4 regions of the Cellvibrio sp. GW822-FHT04B05 genome follow, and region 3 is predicted to be linked to each of the others. Evidence: predicted binding sites of a transcription regulator. Region 3 holds the regulator's gene; each other region holds the start of a gene.
What was found. The regulator FliA, encoded in region 3, starts transcription of late flagellar genes. The targets are predictions, from matches to a motif close to TAAAGTTATNNNNNNNNCGGCCGATANCC.
Positions count from the first base shown of each region.

Region 1: the regulator FliA is predicted to act here: its motif matches at 3,698-3,726, upstream of fliS (flagellar export chaperone FliS).
Region 2: the regulator FliA is predicted to act here: its motif matches at 4,878-4,906, upstream of motA (flagellar motor stator protein MotA).
Region 4: the regulator FliA is predicted to act here: its motif matches at 1,295-1,323, upstream of AC1RJL_RS16285 (chemotaxis protein CheV).

Region 1 covers NZ_JBXAMU010000005.1:64,858-70,708, forward strand. The annotation lists gene fadA (acetyl-CoA C-acyltransferase FadA) at 1-328, shown strand, start outside; gene AC1RJL_RS16080 (hypothetical protein) at 481-1,887, shown strand; gene AC1RJL_RS16085 (hypothetical protein) at 1,961-2,227, shown strand; gene AC1RJL_RS16090 (cell division inhibitor SulA) at 2,366-2,776, opposite strand; gene lexA (transcriptional repressor LexA) at 2,769-3,371, opposite strand; gene fliS (flagellar export chaperone FliS) at 3,797-4,183, shown strand; gene AC1RJL_RS16105 (hypothetical protein) at 4,195-4,473, shown strand; gene fliS (flagellar export chaperone FliS) at 4,635-5,042, shown strand; gene AC1RJL_RS16115 (sigma-54-dependent transcriptional regulator) at 5,294-5,851, shown strand, end outside.
Region 2 covers NZ_JBXAMU010000001.1:606,495-612,345, reverse strand. The annotation lists gene AC1RJL_RS02480 (NINE protein) at 1-197, opposite strand, end outside; gene AC1RJL_RS02475 (DUF1993 domain-containing protein) at 267-779, opposite strand; gene AC1RJL_RS02470 (cation:proton antiporter domain-containing protein) at 1,003-2,736, shown strand; gene motB (flagellar motor protein MotB) at 2,817-3,818, opposite strand; gene motA (flagellar motor stator protein MotA) at 3,831-4,688, opposite strand; gene AC1RJL_RS02455 (DUF1244 domain-containing protein) at 4,916-5,248, shown strand; gene AC1RJL_RS02450 (diguanylate cyclase domain-containing protein) at 5,245-5,851, opposite strand, start outside.
Region 3 covers NZ_JBXAMU010000005.1:314,940-320,790, forward strand. The annotation lists gene AC1RJL_RS17110 (protein-glutamate methylesterase/protein-glutamine glutaminase) at 1-272, opposite strand, end outside; gene AC1RJL_RS17115 (chemotaxis protein CheA) at 359-2,647, opposite strand; gene AC1RJL_RS17120 (protein phosphatase CheZ) at 2,691-3,494, opposite strand; gene cheY (chemotaxis response regulator CheY) at 3,530-3,913, opposite strand; gene AC1RJL_RS17130 (RNA polymerase sigma factor FliA) at 4,113-4,856, opposite strand; gene AC1RJL_RS17135 (hypothetical protein) at 4,822-4,962, opposite strand; gene AC1RJL_RS17140 (MinD/ParA family protein) at 4,952-5,776, opposite strand.
Region 4 covers NZ_JBXAMU010000005.1:106,102-111,952, forward strand. The annotation lists gene flgM (flagellar biosynthesis anti-sigma factor FlgM) at 1-219, opposite strand, end outside; gene flgA (flagellar basal body P-ring formation chaperone FlgA) at 442-1,239, opposite strand; gene AC1RJL_RS16285 (chemotaxis protein CheV) at 1,444-2,400, shown strand; gene AC1RJL_RS16290 (CheR family methyltransferase) at 2,455-3,330, shown strand; gene flgB (flagellar basal body rod protein FlgB) at 3,651-4,052, shown strand; gene flgC (flagellar basal body rod protein FlgC) at 4,110-4,559, shown strand; gene AC1RJL_RS16305 (flagellar hook assembly protein FlgD) at 4,579-5,283, shown strand; gene AC1RJL_RS16310 (flagellar hook-basal body complex protein) at 5,374-5,851, shown strand, end outside.

The DNA.
Region 1 (5,851 bases), 250 kb from region 3:
GGGGTATGGCCCGGTGCCTTCTACGGAAAAGGCGTTGAAGGCGGCCAACCTGGCTATTGATGATATTGATGCGGTGGAGCTCAATGAAGCCTTTGCTGCGCAGGCGTTGCCGGTATTGAAAGACCTTAAGCTGTTGGATGTTATGAACGATAAAGTGAATGTTCATGGCGGCGCTATCGCTCTTGGACATCCATTTGGTTGTTCTGGGACGCGTATTACCGGCTCACTGTTGACGGTGATGCAAGACCGCGATTTGAGCTTGGGTGTGTCCACTATGTGTATTGGCCTGGGGCAGGGTATTACAACGATATTGGAGCGTTTGAATTAATCCAGGCTCCAATGCAACTCAATCAATAAAGGGTCAACTTGGGTTGGCCCTTTGTTTTTTTGGGTTACAAAATCATGCAAAAAATCCCGACCAACTTCTCCGGGAGGCTCTGTTAAACTGCGCGTTAATATTGAAAGGCCGGAAAACAAGCATTGATCCATTACTACACTGACAAAACCACTACCGCAGAGCTGCTAATTGAGCAATCAATACAGCATTTACGAGCTGCTACAAATGCTGGTTATCAGGAGCAACAGCTCATTATTCATTTCACCCATACCCAATATTATTTCCCAAGGCAGCCCACATTGGATTTGCTAGGGCTGATCCAGTTACGTCTTGATCATAATTCTGCACCGGTGATTGAAGGTTGTATTGCCATTTGCACACCTGAACTATTGGCGCAGATACAATCACTTACAAATACTGACGGTGCACTTAAAAGATATTCACAGGCTCACTCGCTACCTTGGTTGGTAATGTCAGAACCATGGTTGCTCGCACCTATTTATATTCCGAAGCCGTGGGGGCAAGAGATTTGGTACACGGGAATTGAAAGCCGCGGTCAGGCTGAGGTGGTTGGTGATGCAGGTAATATACCTTTACCTTGGCTATTGGAACTAATGCCTCGCCGACTCGGATTAAAAGATAGTCATCAGCTAATTTTACTTAAGGTGCTTGATCCTCTAGCCGATGAAATTTATGGCGATCTGTACTTCGAGCTACATCAGGAAAAGCAAGAAGTCTATGTTGTAACCCATATCAACCAACAGGCATGGCCCGAAGGGGTTGGTGCTATCCAATTGGGCTTCTCTGGAGCAAAGCGTCAGCTTTTCAACAACGATAAAGAGTTCAGGCAGGCTTACCTGTCAGCGGTTAAAGAATATGAGCAGGTACGGCGTGCGCTGGATAAAAAGCTGGATGACAAAAAAATCGATGCAGGACTTGATCCCAATGAAGCGGTAGGGACTGCTCAATTAATAAGTTGGATTAACGGGTTATCACAATCTATTGAAAATAAAGAACTATTTTGCAAAGAGGGGGTGTTACGTGGAGCAATGGATAGCTTTATTGCGAAATATCCTCTGGTTGTCGGTGATGTTGTGACCGTTCCCAAATTAGTGCCCCACGCATTACAACATGGGGTTAGGGTAGTCGAGTTCCAGACTCCCGTTTATGAGCGGAAAATTCTAAGCTTTGCCCAGAAGGTTTTGACCCAGGAACATTGGGATACTGAGGATGCGCTTGAACTGGTTGATATGGGCTTTTCCATGCTTCAACCATCCGAGACTCTGGATGTAACAGAGCAGATGAGGGTAGAGCGTATAGTCAATTTTGATGACTTTGAAGTTCAGCGCATTCAGTTGGATGGTGACTATCTATTAACCAGTGATGAGTACGCAATTGTGATAGTGGTACAAGGACATCTGGATTTACATGGCGTTGGCACTGCTGGTGGATACCAGGCTGGGCAAGCGTTATTTATACCGCGAACAGAGCAGGGATGGTTAGTCTACGGCTCAGATTCCTGTATCTTTCTTATTGCTTCACCGCATTAATCCCGGAGTGTAGCAAATAGGTTTTAGATTAATTGGGTGTTAGAATACGCGTCCGTTTCACACTGAGGTACCTATGTCATCTTTCTATGAAATTATTGAGCTGTTGAATGGCGACGTTGCGTTGGCGCGTGCTGACGATGAAAGCAATGAGCCTCTGGTGACAATCCGTTTTTCACAAGAATCGCTGGCTTTCCTGGGGGAAGAAAAGTTTCTGGTCGCTAAAGCAATGATTGAGGCAGGAATGGAAGCTGCAGGTGATATTGCGGACCAACAGGCAGAAGCCATGTTGGACGATTTGGTAGAGGAGTTAAGTGATACTGAGAAGTTGATGCTGCACTAATAGGAAAGGGTATACCGCTTCATAACACAATTGATTCTTTGAATCTACAAAAAACCTACAAACGCTTTCTTTGCCTCCCTGCATTATTCCGATCCTCCAAGCAAGCTTGTCCTGCAAAAATCCTGTAACTAAAAACACTCAGCGAACCCGCAACAATAATCCTTGGCAAGAACCGGTCTTGGCTGCCAGTTCAAGTTGAGCTAGTTCTTTATCGGTCAATTTTCCAGGGCTTGATATCACTGTATGGCTATTGCCAGCCGACAATGCTTCCCAGGTAATCCACAGCAATGTTTGCGGATTTTGGCAGTGAATTACCCGAATATAACGCGTATTAACGCCGTAGGATTCAAGTAGCTCACGGCTGATATTGTGTGGTGCTATCCAGGTAATCCAGCGATCGCTACATGCATTGCTGAGGAAGGCAATCATAGGCAAAAGCAATGCGACTTGTTCGGGTGAATCACTGGTTAGTACCAGCTCGGTTACGCCGCTCGCAGGTTGCTGGCGGGCTGTACTGGTTGGCGGTATTACACGGGCAAGATTAGTCACGACGAATCACTCCTACACTAAGACCTTCAATACTGAATTCCTGATCACGCATATCAACCTGAATCACATCGAACTCGGGATTTTCCGGCCAGAGTTCAACTTGTGGTTTGTTGCTGACTCGCTTGAAGCGTTTTACGGTTACTTCTTCGCCTATACGTGCAACAACAATTTGTCCGTTTCTAACCTGGTCAGTTTTATGAACTGCCAGTAAGTCACCATCAAGAATGCCCGCATCTTTCATGCTCATACCGTGTACACGCAGGAAAAAATCGGCACTGGGAGAGAAAAAGCTTTGGGGAATGTTGCAGTAGTCTTCAATATGCTCTTGCGCGAGTATCGGATTGCCAGCGGCAACGCGACCGATAATAGGAATACCTGATTGCACATCGGGCAGTTTTATTCCGCGAGAAGCACCCGGAATAATTTCGATGGCCCCTTTACGTGCAAGTGCTTTGATATGTTCTTCGGCGGCATTGGCTGACTTAAAGCCGAGAATGCGGGCGATCTCAGCACGCGTCGGCGGATAACCGGTTTCTTCCGCATACTGGCGAATAAGTTGTAGTACCTGTTCCTGGCGCGGCGTTAAGTCAGACATGATGCACTCCTGAATCTGTTTATTTGTACAGTGGTTGTGATTATATACAGTAATTCGGGTTGTGCAATAGTTTTTCAATCTGGTGGTTATTTCACCCTGCCATAGTAGATGCCCTGCAATACCGCATTGGATTGAGTCCGAATCCATAAGGTCAATCCGTCATGCATTCCAGTCCCTCATTTTGCAAACGCAAATATCTGCTGTTGTCCGGCAAGAGGCGATGATTCTGTAACTTGCAGTTTTTAATCCATGAGCAATATAAAACCCTATGCCTGTTGAGGTGTCGGTTATAAGGATAGTTTTTTGCATTATTGCCGGATTCTGGTTAAAGGTTTTTGGGTTTATGCCGTTAGCTTATACGGTCACTGATTATTCAGTATGAGCCGTCAACAGCAATGCAAAATTCAAACAATTTGTGGTGATTTATGAATGCTTATTCTGCCGTACAAAATTATTCCAGCGTAAAAGTTCACTCTGGTGTTGAAACTGCGTCACCTCATCGTTTAATTCAAATGTTGTTTGAAGGTGCATTGGAGCGTATTGCCCAAGCTAAAGGCGCCATGGCGCAAAACCAAATCGCCCGCAAAGGGGAATTGATTAGCAAAGCGGTCGCTATTGTCGGCGGATTGCAAGGCAGTTTGAATGACAATGAAGGTGGCGCGCTCGCAGCCAATCTTGATGGGCTTTATGACTACATCATTCGTCGTTTGACTCAAGCCAACTACGAGAATAATCCAGACTATCTTGACGAATGCGGGCGCTTGCTAGGCGAGATAAAAACCGCTTGGGATGCAATCGGCAATCAGGTGTAGAGAGGGTTATCATGGCAATTTATCTGGTACCAGCACCCGACTATCGTGGCGAGGCTGGTGTAATGGCAATGCGCAATTTGCAGCGTGAGTTGAGCAAGGCGCTGCATGTGGAAGACTGGGAACGCGTCCGCCACCTTGATCGTATTTGCGTGCTGTTAATCGATAAGGTAATCACTGCAAATCGCGATGATAAGTCCACCCTGGTCTGCGCCTTGAGTGAATTAAAAGGTGTGTATGCGGGCTTGATCGCACAATGCCAGCGTGAGGTAACCTTTCTTCAGGCGACCTGATATTGAGTGTTTATGGCTTATTTGGCAGGGGACTTGTGAAAAAAAGTGTTAACGGATACTACTTCATAAGGTTTCTAAAACAACTCTCTTATAGCAAAACTCGCAAAAACGACTTAGCCCTGCTAGCCTTAGTAAACATAACTGCTAGCAGGGGATAGTCCGTGTCTAACTACAATCCACAAGAAGCGCTGAAACAATATCGCCAGTTGGGTATTGAGTCAGAAGTCAGCCATGCTTCACCGCATCGTTTAATTCAATTATTGTTTGAAGGTGCATTAGGTCGCTTGGCGGCAGCTCAAGGTGCTATTGAGCGCGGCGATGCTGCGGCTAAAGGTGAATTGTTGGGCAAGGCCATCAGTATTGTCGGTGGTCTACGCAGTTCGTTGGATATGGGAGCTGGCGAATTGTCAGAGCGTCTTGATCAGCTCTATGAATATATCAACCTGCTACTGCTTGATGCATCCAGACACAGCGATCCAGAAAAAGTAAATGAAGCAATTCAATTGCTGAAGACGGTTAAGTCGGGATGGGATGAGATAGCCCCGCAAGTATCTTCAGAGCAGTCGTAAAATATTGTCAAATTCCCGAAAAATATTGTGAGCGCGATTTTTATTCTGAATGTAAAGTTAAGACATTCTTTTGGCGATTAATTATTCGAGTTGATTAATTAATGCTAAAGCGCCAAAAACATTTCGCCATAAATTTGACTAAGAACCCAGCCTCGTCTATTACTTACTCCAATAAGTCATCTCACCGCCTTGAAAGAATATTTCTTATGCGTTTTCAAGGTTTTGGCATGGAATGAAAAAGGTCTTGGGGTATGTGGCGCAACAATAAAGTTCTTGTTATTGACGATAATCAGTCACGCAGACACGATTTAAAAATCCTGCTGGATTTTCTCAGTGAAACAACGCTTACGTCAGCCAGCGAAACCTGGCAGGCGACTGTCGCTGAAGAAAATAATGGTGAAGATTATGTCGCTATTTTTATCGGTGATTATCGTGACAGTGGCCAATCACTCACGCATCTGCTGAAAGAAATCCGTTCCTGGAATGACGAGTTGGCAATTGTACTGATCGGCGATGAAAACCAGAGCGCGGATGAAAGTTTGGATGACCTCTACCGCTACATGGTTATTGCAACACTCTCTTTGCCTCCTACCTACAACAAGCTTGTTGATACGCTCCACCGCGCGCAGTTGTACCGTGAAGCGCAATCCACCAGCAAGCGCCAGCCACAGCGTCGCCCCGTGCATTTGTTCCGCAGCCTTGTCGGCACCAGCCGGGAAATCCAAAACGTGCGCGAGATGATGGCGCAGGTGGCTGATAAAGATGTATCAGTCCTGATTACCGGAGAGTCGGGTACTGGTAAAGAAGTG
Region 2 (5,851 bases), on a different contig from region 3:
AGGATGACGGCTTTATATTTGGCTGCGGTTACTGTATCGATATTGGCTTTAAGCAAACTGCGCGATTTACGCAGCATTTTCTCAATAACCGGAACTTCTTTTTTAAAGATGGTGGCCAGATTGCGCACCAATGTTGATCGATCAATACCCGGTTGCGGTTCACCGAGCAAATATACATCTAACCGAACATCTGACATTTGCGCGCATCCTTTATAAGTTTCGTACGCTGCTCACACAGCGTACGAACTGATTATTGGTGCGCCATCTTAACTTTTGTATGGCATGCTTCCAAGATAATCCTTCTTGCCCACCTCAACACCGTTATGACGCAAGATCGCGTAAGCAGTAGTGATATGGAAATAAATATTCGGGATTGCGTGCTGGATCGCAAATTCAGTACCGGTCAAGTATTTACCTTCCCAACGCGGCTGGCTGATGTGACGCTCGGCAGTTTCGGCAAAATCTTCCGGTTTGAAGCCAGCGATATAATCCAGCACTGATTGGATACGTGCTTTCAATTCCGGCAACGTGGTCTCGGTATCCGCATGCACGGGCGCCGACTCGGTTTTACCGGTCAAACGGGCAACACCCAACTTGGCAGTATCGCAGGCAATTTGCACCTGGCGAATCAAATTGAATTGGTCCGGCGCCAAACGTGAATTCAGCAAAATGGATACATCAATTTTTTTCACCTCGGCATAAGCAGCGCCTTTATCGAGAATCGCGCTGAGATTGGAAAGCGCTTTACTGAATTGCACAACGGTAAGTTCGTAAAACATGGAATTCTCCTTTGAATACCCTTGGATAAACGAATGTAAATGGCGATGTCGCCTTTATGGAACAACCCAAGCTGATCAAGCGATTTGGGGTGCCAAGCCCGGCTATTCAATCCCGCCATGGAAAAATAGCGAGGTAAAAAAACGCAAAAATGAGCGCGCAGGTTGCATTGCTTCACTTTCAGCAAATATAGTTGCTCCTCATTCACTTAAAATTGATTTACCTATGCCTCATAACATCAGTCTTATTACGACTATCGCCGCCGGTCTCGGATTGGCTATGATTTTTGGATTTCTTGCAACTCGCCTGCGGATGCCTCCGCTCGTTGGTTATTTAATCGCCGGTATTATTGTCGGCCCCTATTCGCCCGGTTTTGTGGCTGACCTGGAATTAACCGCGCAATTGGCCGAAATAGGCGTAATGCTGCTGATGTTTGGCGTGGGTCTGCATTTTTCTATCGGCGATTTGCTGGCGGTTAAACGTATCGCGATCCCCGGTGCCATTGCGCAGATTTCCATCGCAACCTTGCTCGGTGCCCTTGCGGGTTACTTTTGGGGCTGGAAATGGGGACAATCGATTGTATTTGGCCTCGCACTCTCGGTCGCCAGTACTGTCGTACTGCTCAAAGCACTGGAGGCACGCGGTCTGATCGACAGTATTAACGGCCGGATCGCCGTCGGCTGGCTGGTAGTTGAAGATCTGGTGATGGTGTTAGTGCTGGTATTGTTACCAGCCCTTGCGACTTTGATGGGCGGCACTGCTCCCGATGCAGAGCACGCCATTTCAGATGCAAGTCTGTCTACCACCCTTCTCATCACACTTGGCAAAGTTGTCGCTTTCATTGCATTTATGCTAATTGTGGGCAAGCGCTTGCTGCCCAAGTTATTGTGGTGGGTTGCTGGTACAGGTTCGCGCGAGTTGTTCAGTTTGTGCGTTATCGCCACCGCCGTGGGTGTTGCCTACGGTTCGGCGGCACTCTTCGATGTGTCCTTTGCGCTCGGCGCGTTCTTTGCGGGCATGATGCTGCGCGAATCGGAATTCAGCCACCGCGCAGCGGACGACTCGCTCCCTCTGCGCGATGCTTTCTCGGTACTGTTTTTCGTGTCGGTCGGCATGCTGTTTGATCCTTACATTCTGGTCACCGAACCACTCAAAGTATTGATAGTCGTTGCCATTATTATGTTCGGTAAAACTATCGCGGCGGTTGCACTGGTGTTGGCGTTCCGCTATCCGCTAAATACGGCGCTCACGGTCGGGGCAAGCTTGGCGCAAATCGGTGAATTCTCGTTTATCCTCGCCAGCTTGAGTATGGCGCTGGGGCTGATGGATACCACAGCTCACAATTTAATATTGGCCGGGGCGCTCGCCTCGATTGCGCTTAACTCCTTGATATTTACCAGCCTGGAACCACTGCAGCGTTTGATTCGTAAACGCTCCAAATTTGCCCGCTCGCTGGAACTGCGCGACGACCCACTCGCGGTGTTACCGATGAGTACCGATGATGCTTATTTGGCAGGACAAGTAGTGCTGGTCGGTTACGGCCGTGTTGGTCGCCGCATTGCAAAAATCCTCAATGAATACAAGGTTCCCTATGTCGTTGTCGAAGCTAACCGCGATGTGGTTGAACAATTGCGCGCAAAAGATATTCCCGCTGTCTGCGGTGATGCAGCTGATCCGAGCGTATTGATCCAGGCCCACATCGCGCAAGCGGGTGTATTGGTCGCCGCTACCGCCAACACCTTCCATGTGCGGCAAATGATTGATATTGCGCGCAAGCTCAATCCCAAAATTGAAACAGTTGTCAGAACGCACAACGAAGAAGAGGCAGAACTCTGGATGAAAGAAAATGTCGGCCGTATCTTCCTCAGCGAGCAACAATTGGCTGGCGGTATGGCTGACCATATTTTGCGACGGATGGGCAAATTTGAAAACGAGCCGGTGAAAGTGCATTCGCACTAAATAAATGCCAATTAAAGAGTGAAAAAAAACGGGCTGATTTTCAGCCCGTTTTTTTATGCATTGATTAATCGACAGAAATATCAGCGTGCGCTTGCCGCATCAATCGCATCATCCACTTCGGTTGGCGATAAGATTTTCGGCTCCGCCGGTGCTGGTGCGGTAAAAGTTTCACTGCTTTTCATCAGCTGGCTACTGTCAATTCCAACGCCACTACCCAGCGCATCGGCAACTGCCTTTTTGAGCACTATAATCGCAATGCGGCGATTGATAGGTTCGCCCGGTTTATCGATCAACAGCGGTGCTGCGGAACCCATACCTTGCACCGTTGCCACTTTAGCTTCTGGATAGGCACCATCCAGCAATGCACGGCGCGCAGCATTTGCACGGTCGGCCGACAACTCCCAGTTAGTGTATTTCGCACCCACGCCGTAAGGTGTCGCATCAGTATGGCCGGTAATGCTGATTTTGTTTTGCACTTTGTCCAGAATTGGCGCTAACGCATTCAATACCTCTGACGACCATTTTTGTAAGTTCGCGCTACCCACATCAAACATCGGACGCTGGTCTTTATCAACGATTTGGATACGCAAACCCAGGGCGGTGAAATCAATCAGGATTTGATCCTTGATTTGCTGGAACACGGAATCAAGTGCGTTGATTTCACTTTCCAGTTGTTTTTTCAACTCTTCCAATTGTTCCTTTTCAATGCGTTCCATTTCTTTTTTCAGTTGCTCTTCGGTCATATCCTTGATGTTATCGCTATGATCCGCCTGATCATTGGCAGTTTCATCATTAGGATCATCGGATTGCGTCTGTTTTTGCGGCTGATCCTGACTGATAAGTCCCAAATCTGCTCCCCCTTCTCCTATTACATATTCACTGCCGGGATCTTTAAAATGTGCAGCGATGGCTTTTCGTTCCTCTTGCGATGTGCTACCAAGCAACCACATCAATAAAAAGAACGCCATCATCGCGGTCATAAAGTCAGCAAGCGCTACTTTCCAGGAGCCGCCATGATGGCCATGGCCGTGCCCCTTTTTCTTTTTGATAATGACAGGTTGCTGATTGGCGCCCTTTTCCATAAGCCTCTGCCTTTACTTCTTGCTGGCGCGATATTGCTCTTCCAACTCTTTAAAGCTGGGGCGAACACTGTGGAACAGCACTTTGCGGCCAAACTCCACCGCAACTTGCGGGGGCACACCATTCATGGATGCAACCAATACTGCCTTAACACATTCGTAGGCGCGCGACTCATCGCGCGCTTTATGATTCAGGTAGCTGGAGAAAGGGCCAATAAATCCGTAGGCAAACAAAATCCCCAGCAGGGTTCCTACCAAAGCCGCCGCTACTGACGCACCGATTTCAGAAGGTGGACCGCCAATCTTACTCATGGTGATCACCACCCCCAGTACTGCAGCCACAATTCCGAAACCAGGCAGCCCATCGGCCGCATTTTGGATAGCACCGGGTACTAACCCCGCCTCTTGATGATGACCATCCAATTCCTGCTCCATCAAGGCCTCTAATTCGTGCGGCGCCATATTGCCTGCCACCATGATGCGCAGGTAATCACAAATGAATTCAACAATATGGTGGTCTTTCAGAATTTCCGGGTAGTTGGCAAATAGCGGGCTATTTTCCGGTTCATCAATATCACCTTCGATCGCCATCAAGCCTTCACGACGGGTTTTATTGAGGATGTCGTACAGCAGGGTGAGGATTTCAAGATAAAACGTTTTATTGAATTTTGAGGGCGTCATCAGCGCACCCGCTGATTTAACCACGCCGATAGTTACCGACAGTGGATTGCCAATAATCATCGCCCCGAGCGAAGCGCCACAGATAATCATTATCTCGACCGGCGACATCAGCGCCACAGGATTACCGCCATGGATGACAAAGCCACCGATGACGCATCCCAGGACGACAATAATCCCAAGAATAATATTCACGCAAAAACCCCCAACACAAAAACAGGCTTGAATTAAAGCGGCAAAAACGCTTAAAAAACCAACAAGATAAACGCGGCAACACTGTCGGCACGGTTTGAGTATAGGCAGGTTGATTTGAGGTTCAAGGCGTACAGACTGAATTAGCTGCAATTGACCTGTCATTCACGATCACCCACACTGGAGCCCGCTACTTAACGGCCATTTATCCAAAAGCTAAAGGTTAACCCATGAAAATTGATGAACTTTCTGCCGCCCGGCAACAAGCATTAGAGGCTGCCACTTTTCGCCGGTTGCTGGAACACCTGGACAACCGCACAGATGTGCAAAATATTGATTTGATGAACCTTGCGGGCTTCTGCCGCAACTGCTTGAGCAAGTGGTATGTCGCGGCAGCCAAGGTGGACAATATTGAAGTGGATTATGAAGATGCGCGTGCACGTATTTATGGCATGCCATACGCAGACTGGAAAGAAAAATACCAAACGGATGCAACTGCTGCACAATTCCAACAATTTCAGCAGACAGTAGCAGAATCTGCCGATAAAAAAACGCCGCGCTAAAATTTCACTAACGCAGCATCGACCGACGATTCAATTTCAACTGCATCACTGGCGAGCAGTAGCGTCAGATTTTTTTCCGCCGCCGGATTTACCTGCAAGGATGCACCGGGTTTACTGTTGATTCCGACCCAACAATCGCGCCCGGCATTTTTTGCCGCATAAAGAGCGCGATCTGCTGTATCCACTACTTGTTCCCAACTCACTTTACCCGGCATCAGCGGAAAAAACGGATAGACGGCATAGCCGAGTGAGCAAGTCTTTTGCAATTGCTGCCCTTCGCCCACATCAAACACATACTGCGCCACCGCTACGCGAATACGCTCGGCCATCTCCGGTGCTTCGTCGCGCGAACAAAAACGCGCAACTATCAAAAATTCTTCGCCCCCCCAACGCACAAGATAATCGGAATCGCGCAATACCTCTTCCAGCAAGCGGCTCAGTTGCTCAAGTACTTTATCACCCGCACTATGGCCGTAGCTGTCATTCACCCATTTAAAATGATCGACATCAAGCATCATAAAAATCAGGTCGTGATCTTTGGGCAGCGGCCAATAAATTTCATCTTCACCACGCGCTTTATTAGCGGATAACCAGTTTTGATAT
Region 3 (5,851 bases):
ACCTTCGCACCTTCATAGGTGAGCGAAGAAAACATCAGGATGGGCACCTTGCGGTTCGCCATAATCAGTTTAATGGCAGTTACACCGTCCATCACCGGCATTTCAAAATCCATGGTGATGATATCGGGCTTTAATTCTTCTGCTTTTTCTACCGCTTCGCGGCCATTGCTGGCGATGCCAATTACTTTCAAATCCGGATGCTCATTAATAATATCTTTCAGGCGATGCTGAAAGAAATTTGAATCATCAACTACTAATACCCGGACAGGCATCTAACTTACTCCGCAGCCGCAACTGCTCTGGAAAAATGTATTGAATAATATTGAAAGCATGCATAGCGCCAACAACCTGCTGACAACTAATTGTGCCCCCAACTGGTCGATCCTTTTGCGTAGCGACGTAATAAACTGGGAATATCCAAAATCAATGCAATGGTGCCGTCACCAGTGATGGTTGCACCCGCCATACCGGGAGTACCTTGCAACATTTTGCCAAGCGGCTTGATAACAACTTCTTCCTGGCCAATTAATTGATCAACTACAAAGCCAACGCGACGAGTGCCGACAGTGACAATTACCACGTGGGCATTGTCAGGTCGCTCACCAAATGAATTTTTTACCAGCCAGTCTTTCATGTAGAACAATGGGATTGCCTGATCGCGAATAGCGACGCAGTCCTGACCGTCAACGATATGGCTCTTACGCAGATCCATATGGAATATTTCATTAACACTGACCAACGGAAACGCAAACGTTTGTTGTCCGAGCATAAACATCAAGGTCGGCATAATCGCCAATGTCAGTGGCACTTTGATAATAAAACGCGTGCCTTTACCCAGCTCGGATTTAATTTCCACTGTGCCGTTAAGTTGGGTGATTTTTGTTTTCACCACATCCATTCCGACACCGCGGCCTGACACATCGGAAATTTCTTTTTTGGTGGAAAAACCCGGCGCAAAAATTAAATTGTATGCTTCGGTATCCGACAAGCGATTAGCCGTATCTTCATCAAAAAGGCCTTTCTCAACAGCGATATTACGCAAGCGGACTGGGTCCATACCTGCACCATCGTCGCTAATCGACAACAGGATATGATCGCCCTCTTGCTCTGCAGAAAGTACTACCTGACCAATACGCGGCTTACCTGCTGCTTCACGGATCTCCGGAAACTCAATACCGTGATCGACGGAGTTGCGCACCAAATGCACTAGCGGATCCGCTAATGCCTCGACCAGGTTTTTATCGAGATCGGTTTCTTCACCAACCAATTCCAGATTGATTTCTTTGCGCAGGCTACGCGCCAAATCGCGCACCACCCGCGGGAAGCGACCAAATACTTTTTTGATCGGCTGCATGCGGGTTTTCATCACCGATGTTTGCAAATCGGCAGTCACCACATCGAGATTTGCAACCGCTTTTACTAAGGCTTCGTTGGCAGAATTATTTCCCAGCCGCACCAGGCGATTGCGTACCAATACCAGCTCGCCGACCATGTTCATAATGTCATCGAGACGCTGGGTATCTACACGAACAGTTGTTTCAACTTGCGGCGCATCTTTTTCATTGGCAGGTGATGGTGCCGCAACGGGCGCTGCCACTGGCTTAGCAGGTTCAACCTTTTTAGCCGCAACCGGCGCAGGTTTTGCGGCAGCAGCAGGTTTCACTACAGGCGCCGCTTTCGCGACAGGTGCAGCAACGGGGGGAGCAGATGTTGCACCTACGCCGGGACCTTTGCCCTTGCCATGCAACTGATCAAGCAGCGCGTCAAATTCATCGTCACTGATAAGTTCGCCACCGGAACCGGCAGCAATGGGTGGTGGTGCAACGGGCGCAACAGATGCTGCTTGAACAGCGCTTGGTCCAGGTGCTTTACCTTTGCCATGCAATTGATCAAGCAATGCTTCAAATTCATCTTCTGTAATTTCATCGCTACTGGATGTAGACGCAACAACGGGGGCAGGCGCAGTCACCGCAGCAGCTAAACCCGGCGCTCCACCTTTACCATGCAATTGATCGAGTAGTGCATCAAATTCATCTTCCGTTATTTCATCGCCACCACCGGAAGTTGGAACGTTGGATGAGCTTGCTACGGAAACAGTAGGCGCAGCACTGGTTGCTGCTGGTTGACCGGCAATGGCATCCAATAATTGCTCAAATTCTTCATCGGTAATATCACCACTTGGGGCATCCACCGCGTCTTGTACAACAGCATTATCAGCCTCTGCAATTTCTGCCGCATTTTCGGCTTCATTAAGATCATCGCAAGAAACAAGGCGCTCCAATGCAGCAATCAGTGAATGATCTACCGGAGGCAACTCTTCGCGCTGGGAAACTAATTCAAATTGTTCATTTACCAAATCCAGCGCTTGTAAAACGACATCCATTAGTTCAGAGGTAACGGCACGCTTACCATTGCGTAAAATATCAAATAGATTTTCAGTCAAATGACAGCATTCAACCATAGGGGTTAATGCCAGGAACCCTGCGCCACCTTTTACAGTGTGAAAGCCACGAAAGATTGCATTAAGCAGATCTTTATCTTCAGGGCGCTGCTCCAGATCAACCAATTGCTGGCTGAGGCGCTCCAGGATTTCTCCCGCCTCTACCAGGAAATCCTGGAGAATATCCTCGTCATCACCAAAACTCATTCAACGATCCTCACCTGACCCGCAAACCTGGAAACTTAATAATTTAAAATCCGAGACTCGATAACAAATCATCGACATCATCTTGTCCGGAAACTACATCTGCCCGCTCTTTATTAATTTGTGGTCCCTCGGCTTCGGTCTTACGTTTTTGCATTATTTCCATATCGTGCTCGACTGTTTCGGCATTATTTGAAAGGCCGGCAATCTCTTCAACCTGACCTGCGATACGTACAAGGCTTACCAGGTCTTTTTCAACATCGTTGATTAAACCAATCACGCGTTTTAATACTTGACCAGTCAGATCCTGAAAGCCTTGTTCCAAGACAATATCTTGCAAGTTTTTATTAAGCTGCTCTGTACCTGTCACCATTTGGCTGAGAAAACCATCCATACGCTCGTAAAGTTGGCGGAATTCATCGGGGCCCATTTCGCGGCGTTTTAGGCGTGCCCACTCATTGCGTAAACTGTTGGCTTCCTGTCCGAGGTTCATTGCAATGGGCGCAGCTTCATCGACTACGTCCATAGTTTTTTCGGCCGCTTTTTGCGTGAGTTCGATGACATAATTCAGACGATTGGATGCATCATGAATATCTGAATTGGCAATCTTCGGTGGTTCTTTCGTTAAATCTGCATCGACATTGAAATTGACAATGGCATTATGCAATCCACGGGTTAATCGTCCCACTGATTGAAAGATATGCCGATCACGCGCCTGGGTGATAGTGTGAATTAACACCGATGCTTCTTCGAATTCATTGCTTTGCAATTTTTCTGTGAGCAACTTGGCGCACACTTTCAATTCGATAACAAATTCGTCATTGAAGGATGTTTGGAGTTCAGATGCCATGACAACGCCTTATTTATTATTTGATCGAGCTAACATTAACCGACGCGATCAAAAATTTTCTCGATTTTTTCCTTGAGTGCTTGTGCGGTAAATGGTTTAACAACATAACCATTAACACCGGCTTGCGCTGCCTCAATAATCTGGTCGCGCTTGGCTTCCGCCGTCACCATTAATACGGGGAGCGTGCGCAACTTTTCATCGGCACGTACCGCTTTTAGTAAATCAATACCGGTCATACCGGGCATATTCCAATCCGTTACCAGAAATTGGAAATCACCGCTTTTCAGCATTGGTAATGCAGTCACACCATCATCTGCTTCGTGGGTATTGGAAAAACCCAAATCCCGCAGCAAATTTTTAATAATCCGACGCATTGTTGAAAAGTCGTCAACAATCAGGATTTTCATATTCTTATCCAACGCAACCTCCACTCACCCTGATGGGATTTTCATTTACTCATAGTCTAGTAGGAGTTGAAGCTTCGGCCAGTTCCGGCGCAGAAATCTTCAACTTTTAATTCGAATCATAGCCCAAATTGCTGATAACGCTGGGTATTCGGCCAAATATCAATCATCGAAAAAGACTTTTCGCCTGATTCGTTTGCTATTTAAACAGTGATTATGCGGATTGCCAATCGGACAGCTTGTTGCGCAAGCGCGCCGCTGCCTGGCTATGGATCTGGCTTACGCGGGATTCGCTTACGCCAAGCACCATGCCGATCTCTTTCAGGTTTAATTCCTGATCATAATAGAGGGCTAGCACCATCCGCTCGCGTTCCGGTAGGAGCGCTATTGCATCTACCAGTGCTTTTTTAAGGCTGTCGCGCTGGATGCCTTCGAGGGGACTGACAAAAGCGCTGCTGTGTTCTGATGCATCTATATTGCTATCTTCTTCGCCGAAGGTTTCTTCGTAACTGAATAATCGGCTGCCGTTAGAGTCCTGCAACATGACATAGTACTCATCAAGGTCAACACCCAACTCTGCAGCAACTTCTACATCGCTGGCATCTCGACCAGTGCGGGCTTCAACCGCTGCCACCGCTTGCGATACACGGCGGGCGTTGCGATGCACCGAGCGAGGTACCCAATCGCCCCTGCGCATTTCATCGACAATTGCACCGCGGATGCGAATACCTGCATAGGTTTCAAAACTGGCACCACGGGAGGCATCGTATTTTTGGGAGGCTTCGATAAGGCCGATCATGCCGGCCTGAATAAGATCGTCTACCTGCACGCTCGCAGGCATACGCATCATCATGTGATAGGCGATACGCTTGACCAAAGGTGCGTAGTCTTCGATTTTGATCTGCGCATCAAGTAAGGTTTTTTTATCGTACATGGCTAAACCATTGACTGCGGCCATCGAGCACCTTCTGTTCAGCAACAACAGGATGTATCACCGTTAATTCGGTAATACGCCCTTTTACATCCATACTTTTTTCGGCATAGGGCGGTAAGCTAACGCGCATTCGCTGCCTGCAATAAACGCTCTACAAAAAATTCCAGACGACCCGTCGGTGAATTGGGCAAAGGCCACTTATCCACTGCTTGGGCTAATGCGCGAATTGCCACCGCCGCTTTGGAGGTAGGCGCAAACTCAAGCAGCGCTTTTTGTTTTTGCACTGATTTACGCACATTTTCATCAAATGGAATTTGACCGACAAACTGCAAGGTCACATCCAGGAAGCGCTCGCAGACCGTATTTAATTTGTTAAACATATTGATCCCTTCCTGCGGTGTGCGCGTCATATTTGCGACCACGCGGAAGCGCTGCATACCGTACTCTTTATTGAGCAATTTGATCAGCGCGTAGGAATCGGTAATAGAAGATGGTTCATCGCACACCACGATAATGACTTCATTGGCGGCGCGCACAAAACTGACAACGGTATCGGAAATGCCGGCAGCGGTATCGATAACAAGAATATCGACCTGATCGGAAAGATCATTGAACGCATTGATCAGGCCGGCGTGTTCCGCCGAACTCAACTCTGCCATACGCTGAACGCCGGAGGACGCAGGGACAATTTTCATACCGGCAGGACCAGTGACCAAAACATCCGTCAAACTGTGCGTGCCTGCCAATACATCGGCCAAGGTGTGCGTTGCGCGGATACCGAGAAGTACATCGACATTGGCTAATCCAAGATCGGCGTCCAATAACACCACGCGACGGCGCAATTCTGCCAAGGCAATGCTGAGATTGACGGAAATGTTGCTCTTACCTACCCCGCCCTTGCCGCCGGATACCGCGATCACTTGTACGGGTCGCATTTGGCTCATCTACACATAACTCCAAACCTTGTTCTTCGAGTTGTGCGCCTGAGAGTCGCAATTTTGCGCTCAACCTAGCCAGGG
Region 4 (5,851 bases), 210 kb from region 3:
TTCCAGATCAACATCGGGTGAAGTATTGATTTTGGCTTGCAAGCGCCCCAAGGTTTGGGCCTCCTGGCTCAATACCACTTGATCGCTAGCGCCTTTGCTGACGGGTGCGGCATCAGGAGCGGCTGGTGCTTTTGCTTCTGGTGCATTAGGTACGGCAGGCTTGGTGCGAGCACCTTTAGCGCTGACAGAGTCCAATGTATTGTTGGTGTTGAAGTTCATGTTTTTCCCCTATTTGCCTCAGTGGCGATTGACCTCATTCGGCGATTAACTTTACTAAAGATGTCGCGGTTGCTATGGCGTGACAATAGAGCCTCTTCCTAAAACCAATTTAACAACACGTTTGATAACCAGTTAAAACGTGCTTGATAAAAAGAGTCCCTGGCAGTCTTATCGGCCGGCGGCCGCTTAACTTTAGCAATAATTTAAAAAAACTTTCCTCTATCACAAGGTTTGTACTACGCCCTGGCTCACAACAATCCCGCTGATGATCCGTTCGGACGAATTATTGCGTACGCGAATCTTCTGGCCGACCCGACCATCCACCATTGCCGTGCCTGCGCTGCTCACTTTAATACTGCCCGCAAGGGATTCCAGCATTACGATTTCACCGCGTTTAACGACGGTGGGAGCATCTAACATGGCGGTTTTAAACGGTTCGCCTTTGCTGATATTACGCTTGGCCTCTTTGCCGAAAATGGCACGCGCTTCGGGTAAAAACTCCTGGCGAATACTGCTGATGTTTACAAGGCTGACGGTCATCTGTGCCTGGCTAATCACTTCACCACGTGCGATGTCGCGAATGGCGACGGGAATTTCCCGATAAATAGTCACTTGCGCCGGAACGTGTACTGCCCAAGGCTGGCTACCGCTACATTGGGCCTTGACGCTGATATTGCCGCCGAAGCCTGTTGGATCCTGGCTGGTGAAAACCGGCGCGTGATCACAGGTGGCAAGACGAAGGCGATTATCCAGGTTACCGACGCTGATATCGATGCGTTGGTGGTCAACCTGTTTGTACTCAGTCGCCAAAAAACTGGCGATATCTTGTTTTAGCTGGTTTGACGGATAAATCTGGGCCGAGGCTAAAGGGGCGAGCCCACACAATAGGAAAACCAATCCCGTTTGACCAGGGATTGCCGCTTTAACAGGGGCTAGTTGCTGTTCAGCTATAGCTTTCCCGCTTTTGCTGTGGCGCAAAAATTTCCGCAAGAAAGTGCTATAAAAACTAGGAAGTTCCATATTTTGTCCTATCCTCAAGGGTAAGAACTGAGTGCCGGTCTGGATCATGAATGACTAAAGTCTGGCAGTTTTTTGCCGCTAAGCTGCTTTAGTTAGCATCAAAGCAAATACTGTGCCGTATGGTGGTAATCGAATCATCGATAGCCTTGGTCCTATTGTTGAGATTAATGTGGCCCTAATGTTGAGAATAAATGAGGTAATTACATGGCTGGTGTAATGGATAGTGTCAATCAGCGCACACAGCTGGTTGGGCAGAACCGTCTTGAGCTCCTGTTGTTTCGGCTCGGCGGTCAACAGCTGTATGGCATCAACGTCTTTAAAGTGAAAGAGGTATTGCAGTGCCCGCAGCTAAACGCGATCCCCGGCCGTAGCTCAGTGGTACGGGGTGTTGCCCATATCCGCGGCGGCACTTTGCCGATCATGGATATGAACCTGGCCATTGGCCGCCGCGAGTTACCGGATATTGAAAGTTGCTTCGTGATCATCACTGAATACAATCGCACTGCCCAAGGTTTCCTGGTCCGTTCGGTTGAGCGCATTGTCAATATGAACTGGGGCGATATCCATCCACCGCCCAAGGGAGCAGGTAGAGAGCATTACCTGACCGCCGTTACCCAGGTGGACGGCCAGTTGGTTGAGATTATCGATGTTGAGAAAATCCTCGCGGAAGTGTCGCCTGCGCGTGAAGACGTGAGCGCCGGTGTGATTGAGGATGGCATTGCCGATCGCGTGGTGCAAAAACACGTACTGATTATTGATGACTCGACTATTGCACGTAAGCAAATTCAGCGTGTGGTTGAGAGCATGGGAATCAAAACCACACTCAAGAAGGACGGGGCAGAGGGCTTCAGGTATCTGCAGGACATCTTGAAAGAAGGCAAGGACCCGTATTCTGAACTGATTATGATTATCTGCGACATCGAAATGCCGGAGATGGATGGCTACACCTTTACCGCAGAAGTGCGTAATCATCCTGACCTGAAAAAACTGCATATTGTCCTCCACACCTCGCTCAGTGGCGTTTTTAATGAGGCCATGGTGCGCAAGGTGGGAGCGGACGACTTCCTGGCGAAATTCCATCCGGATGAACTGGCAAAACGTGTGAATGACCGTGTGTTGGCGATTACCGGTGAAAGCTTGTTACCGCCAGAAGAAGCGTGATCCTGTATTGCTGTGGTGAATTGACGCGCGGCAATTGTTTTACATTGGAAATTTATGATTAATAAAGAGTCGTCCTTTGCCAAACCGTCGGGTCGCGACAGCATCGACCAGACCGAGTTTGATCAATTTCGCCAATTCCTCGAAGACGCCTGCGGCATTTCGCTGGGCGATAACAAACAATATCTAGTGACTAACCGCATTCGCCGCATTCTGGAGGAGAACAATATCGCCTCGTTCGGTGAACTGGTGCGAGTATTAAAGCTGGGAGTCAACCGTAAGCTGAAAGATCAGGTTGTGGATTCGATGACTACCAATGAAACCTTCTGGTTTCGCGATAATTATCCTTACGATCACCTTAAAAATACGCTGTTGCCGCAGTTAATGGCAGGCAATAACCGGATGTTTGGGCCAGTGCGTATCTGGTCGGCGGCCTGTTCTTCGGGACAGGAGCCGTATTCCATCAGCATGGTGGTGGAAGAATACAAGCGCCAGGCGATGGGCAATTTAGCGCGACAAGTGCAGATTGTGGCGACTGACTTGTCATCGACTGTGTTGGAGCAAGCCAAGCGCGGTGAGTATGACAAGCTGTCGGTATTGCGTGGCTTATCCGCCGAACGGTTAGAGCGCTATTTTGATAATCCTGAACCGGCAATCTGGCGTGTTAAAAGCGTTGCGAAAGAACGTATCGATTTTCGCTCGCTCAACTTGATGGATTCTTACGCCGCTTTGGGCAAATTCGATATCGTCTTTTGCCGCAATGTACTGATTTACTTCAATGCCGAGCTAAAACGGCAGATCCTGCAAAAAATCCATGCTTCCCTGAAACCGCAAGGCATTCTCTTCCTGGGATCATCAGAAGGATTGGCGGGCGCTGCTGATTTGTTTGAAATGGTTCGATGCGAACCGGGCATTCTCTATCGGGCAATTTGACGCCTTTTCTAGACCCAATCCATCAGGCGATACGCTTTTATCGAGAGCCGGACTCAACATCCGGCTTTTCTTCTTGCGCGCGTATTTACCGCAATTCCCCTTTGCCGCTCAGGTGATTTTCCTGTACTTACAGGCGGAAAGCCTTTGCCGCTTGTTGTTTGCCGCTTTTCTATTGGCCTTCGTTATTATTGTTTTTATCCTTTAAAAACAATAGGTTGTGGTTTATGTTGGGCGTTGGCACAGCCGTTGCTTTGTTATCAGTAACAAAAGGTAGCAGACCCTTCCGGTTGCCACCCCTGATGAATACAAGGCGAACTGAAATGTCTATCTCTTTCGAAAAAGCTCTCGGTATCCACGAATCGGCGCTGCACTTTCGCTCCGAGCGTGCCAGTGTCCTTGCGAACAACCTGGCCAACATCGATACGCCGAACTATAAAGCGAAAGACCTGGATTTCAAGCAAGCCTTGAGCCAGAAAATGAACGGCTCCAGCGGTTTTGGCTTGTCCACTACACAGTCTCGCCATATTGATGGCAGCGGTTTTTCTACTAACGAGGGTGATGTCCTGTATCGCACCCCGCAACAGCCTTCAATTGATGGCAATACCGTAGAAGACCAAATTGAGCATGCCGAATACATGAAAAACGCCTTGGCGTTCCAGGCGAGCTTCCAGTTTTTAAATAGCAAATTTACCGGTCTTCGCACCGCTATCCGCGGCGAATAATCGCGCCTCGGATTGTTGTTAACGCATTTTCCAGAAACATCTTGCAGGTAATAAATCATGGCACTTGGAAATATTTTTGATATCGCTGGCACCGGTATGAACGCACAAAGCCTGCGTTTGAACACTACCGCCAGTAACCTGGCGAATGCGCAATCCGCCAGTTCCAGTGTGAATGAAGTGTATCGCAGCCGCCAGCCGGTGTTTGCTGCAATCCAACAAGATGCCATGCGTGCAAGTGTGACCGAAGGCACCTACAGCAATAACGAAGTTGATGCAGCTGCCGGCGTGCAAGTGCTTGGAATTGTTGAAAGCGATGCGCCACTGCAACGGCGTTACGAACCAAGCCATCCCAAAGCTGATGAGCAAGGTTATGTGTTTTATCCGAACGTAAATCCGGTAGAAGAAATGGCAAATATGATTGCTGCATCGCGTTCATTCCAAATGAACGTTGAAGTGATGAATTCAGCCAAGCAAATGGTTCAACGTGTATTGACTCTTGGCCAGTAATTAACGAGGGAGAAAAGTTATGTCAACTGTAGGCAGCACCAATAGCAGCTCCAGCGTTACCGACAACCTGAGCATTACCAAAAAAACAGAAACGAAAAAAAATACCAATGAGTTGGGTCAAGCTGCGTTTCTTGAATTAATGATTACGCAAATGAACAACCAGAATCCGCTAAGCCCACAAGATAACAGTGCGTTCGTTGCACAATTGGCACAATTCAGTTCGGTGGAAGGATTGGAACGTTTAAATACCAGCTTTAATAATTTTGCATCGAACAATGCATTGCAGGCATCGTCTCTGGTAGGCCGCAGCGTCACAGTGGCATCAGAGAAAAGTACCTTGGTTAAAGGTGGAATTGTTGCGGGTAGTGCAGAGTTGGCTTATTCGACCAGGAATTTATCGATCAGTATTTATGACGAGAAAGGCGCATTGGTACAGAAAATTCCAGTGGGCGAAGTGCCTAAAGGTGACATGGTATTCCGCTGGGATGGTCAAAATATTGAAATTAACGGCGAGTTATTAAATTGGGAGGCGGGTGAAGCGGCGGCTGCAGCCGGTGAATATAAGTTTGAAATTACCGCCGATCAGAATGGTAAAACCGAAGCATTGAAAACGTCGCTAAGTGCCAATGTAAATAGTGTGACCATTGGTGAGAATGGATCATTGATTTTGAATTTGGCTGGTATAGGCGCGGTTGAAGCAAGCAAAGTAAAACAATTTAATTAGTTTATCTAATTAAATACGATTGAAAATATTTGCACTCAAGTGCAAGCAACAGAAATTTTAAGCCATTAATCGTTATGGTCGAGGTGTAATATGTCTTTCAATACAGCGTTAAGCGGAATTCGTGCGGCAAATACCGATCTGCAGGTGACCGGTCATAATATCGCGAATGCCAGTACCATTGGATTTAAATCGTCGCGCGCTGAATTTGGTGATGTATACACCAGTACTTTATTAGGTGGCGGATCAAATACTGCAGGTAGCGGTGTGACTATCCAGAATATTCGCCAGCAATTTACTCAAGGCAATTTGAAATTCACGCAAAACGAATTGGATTTGTCAGTGAATGGCGAAGGCTTTTTTGTGGTGGAAAAAAACGGTGAGCGTCTGTATACCCGTGCGGGAACTTTTGGTCTGGATAAAAACGGTTATATCGTCAATGGCACCGGTGCATTACTGCAAGGTTTCGCGGCAGATGCCAATGGCAATGTAAGTGGTGTGTTGGGTAAGTTGCGCGTGGATGTAAGCTCACAAGATCCACGTCAAACCACGGGTGTTTATGCATCTTACA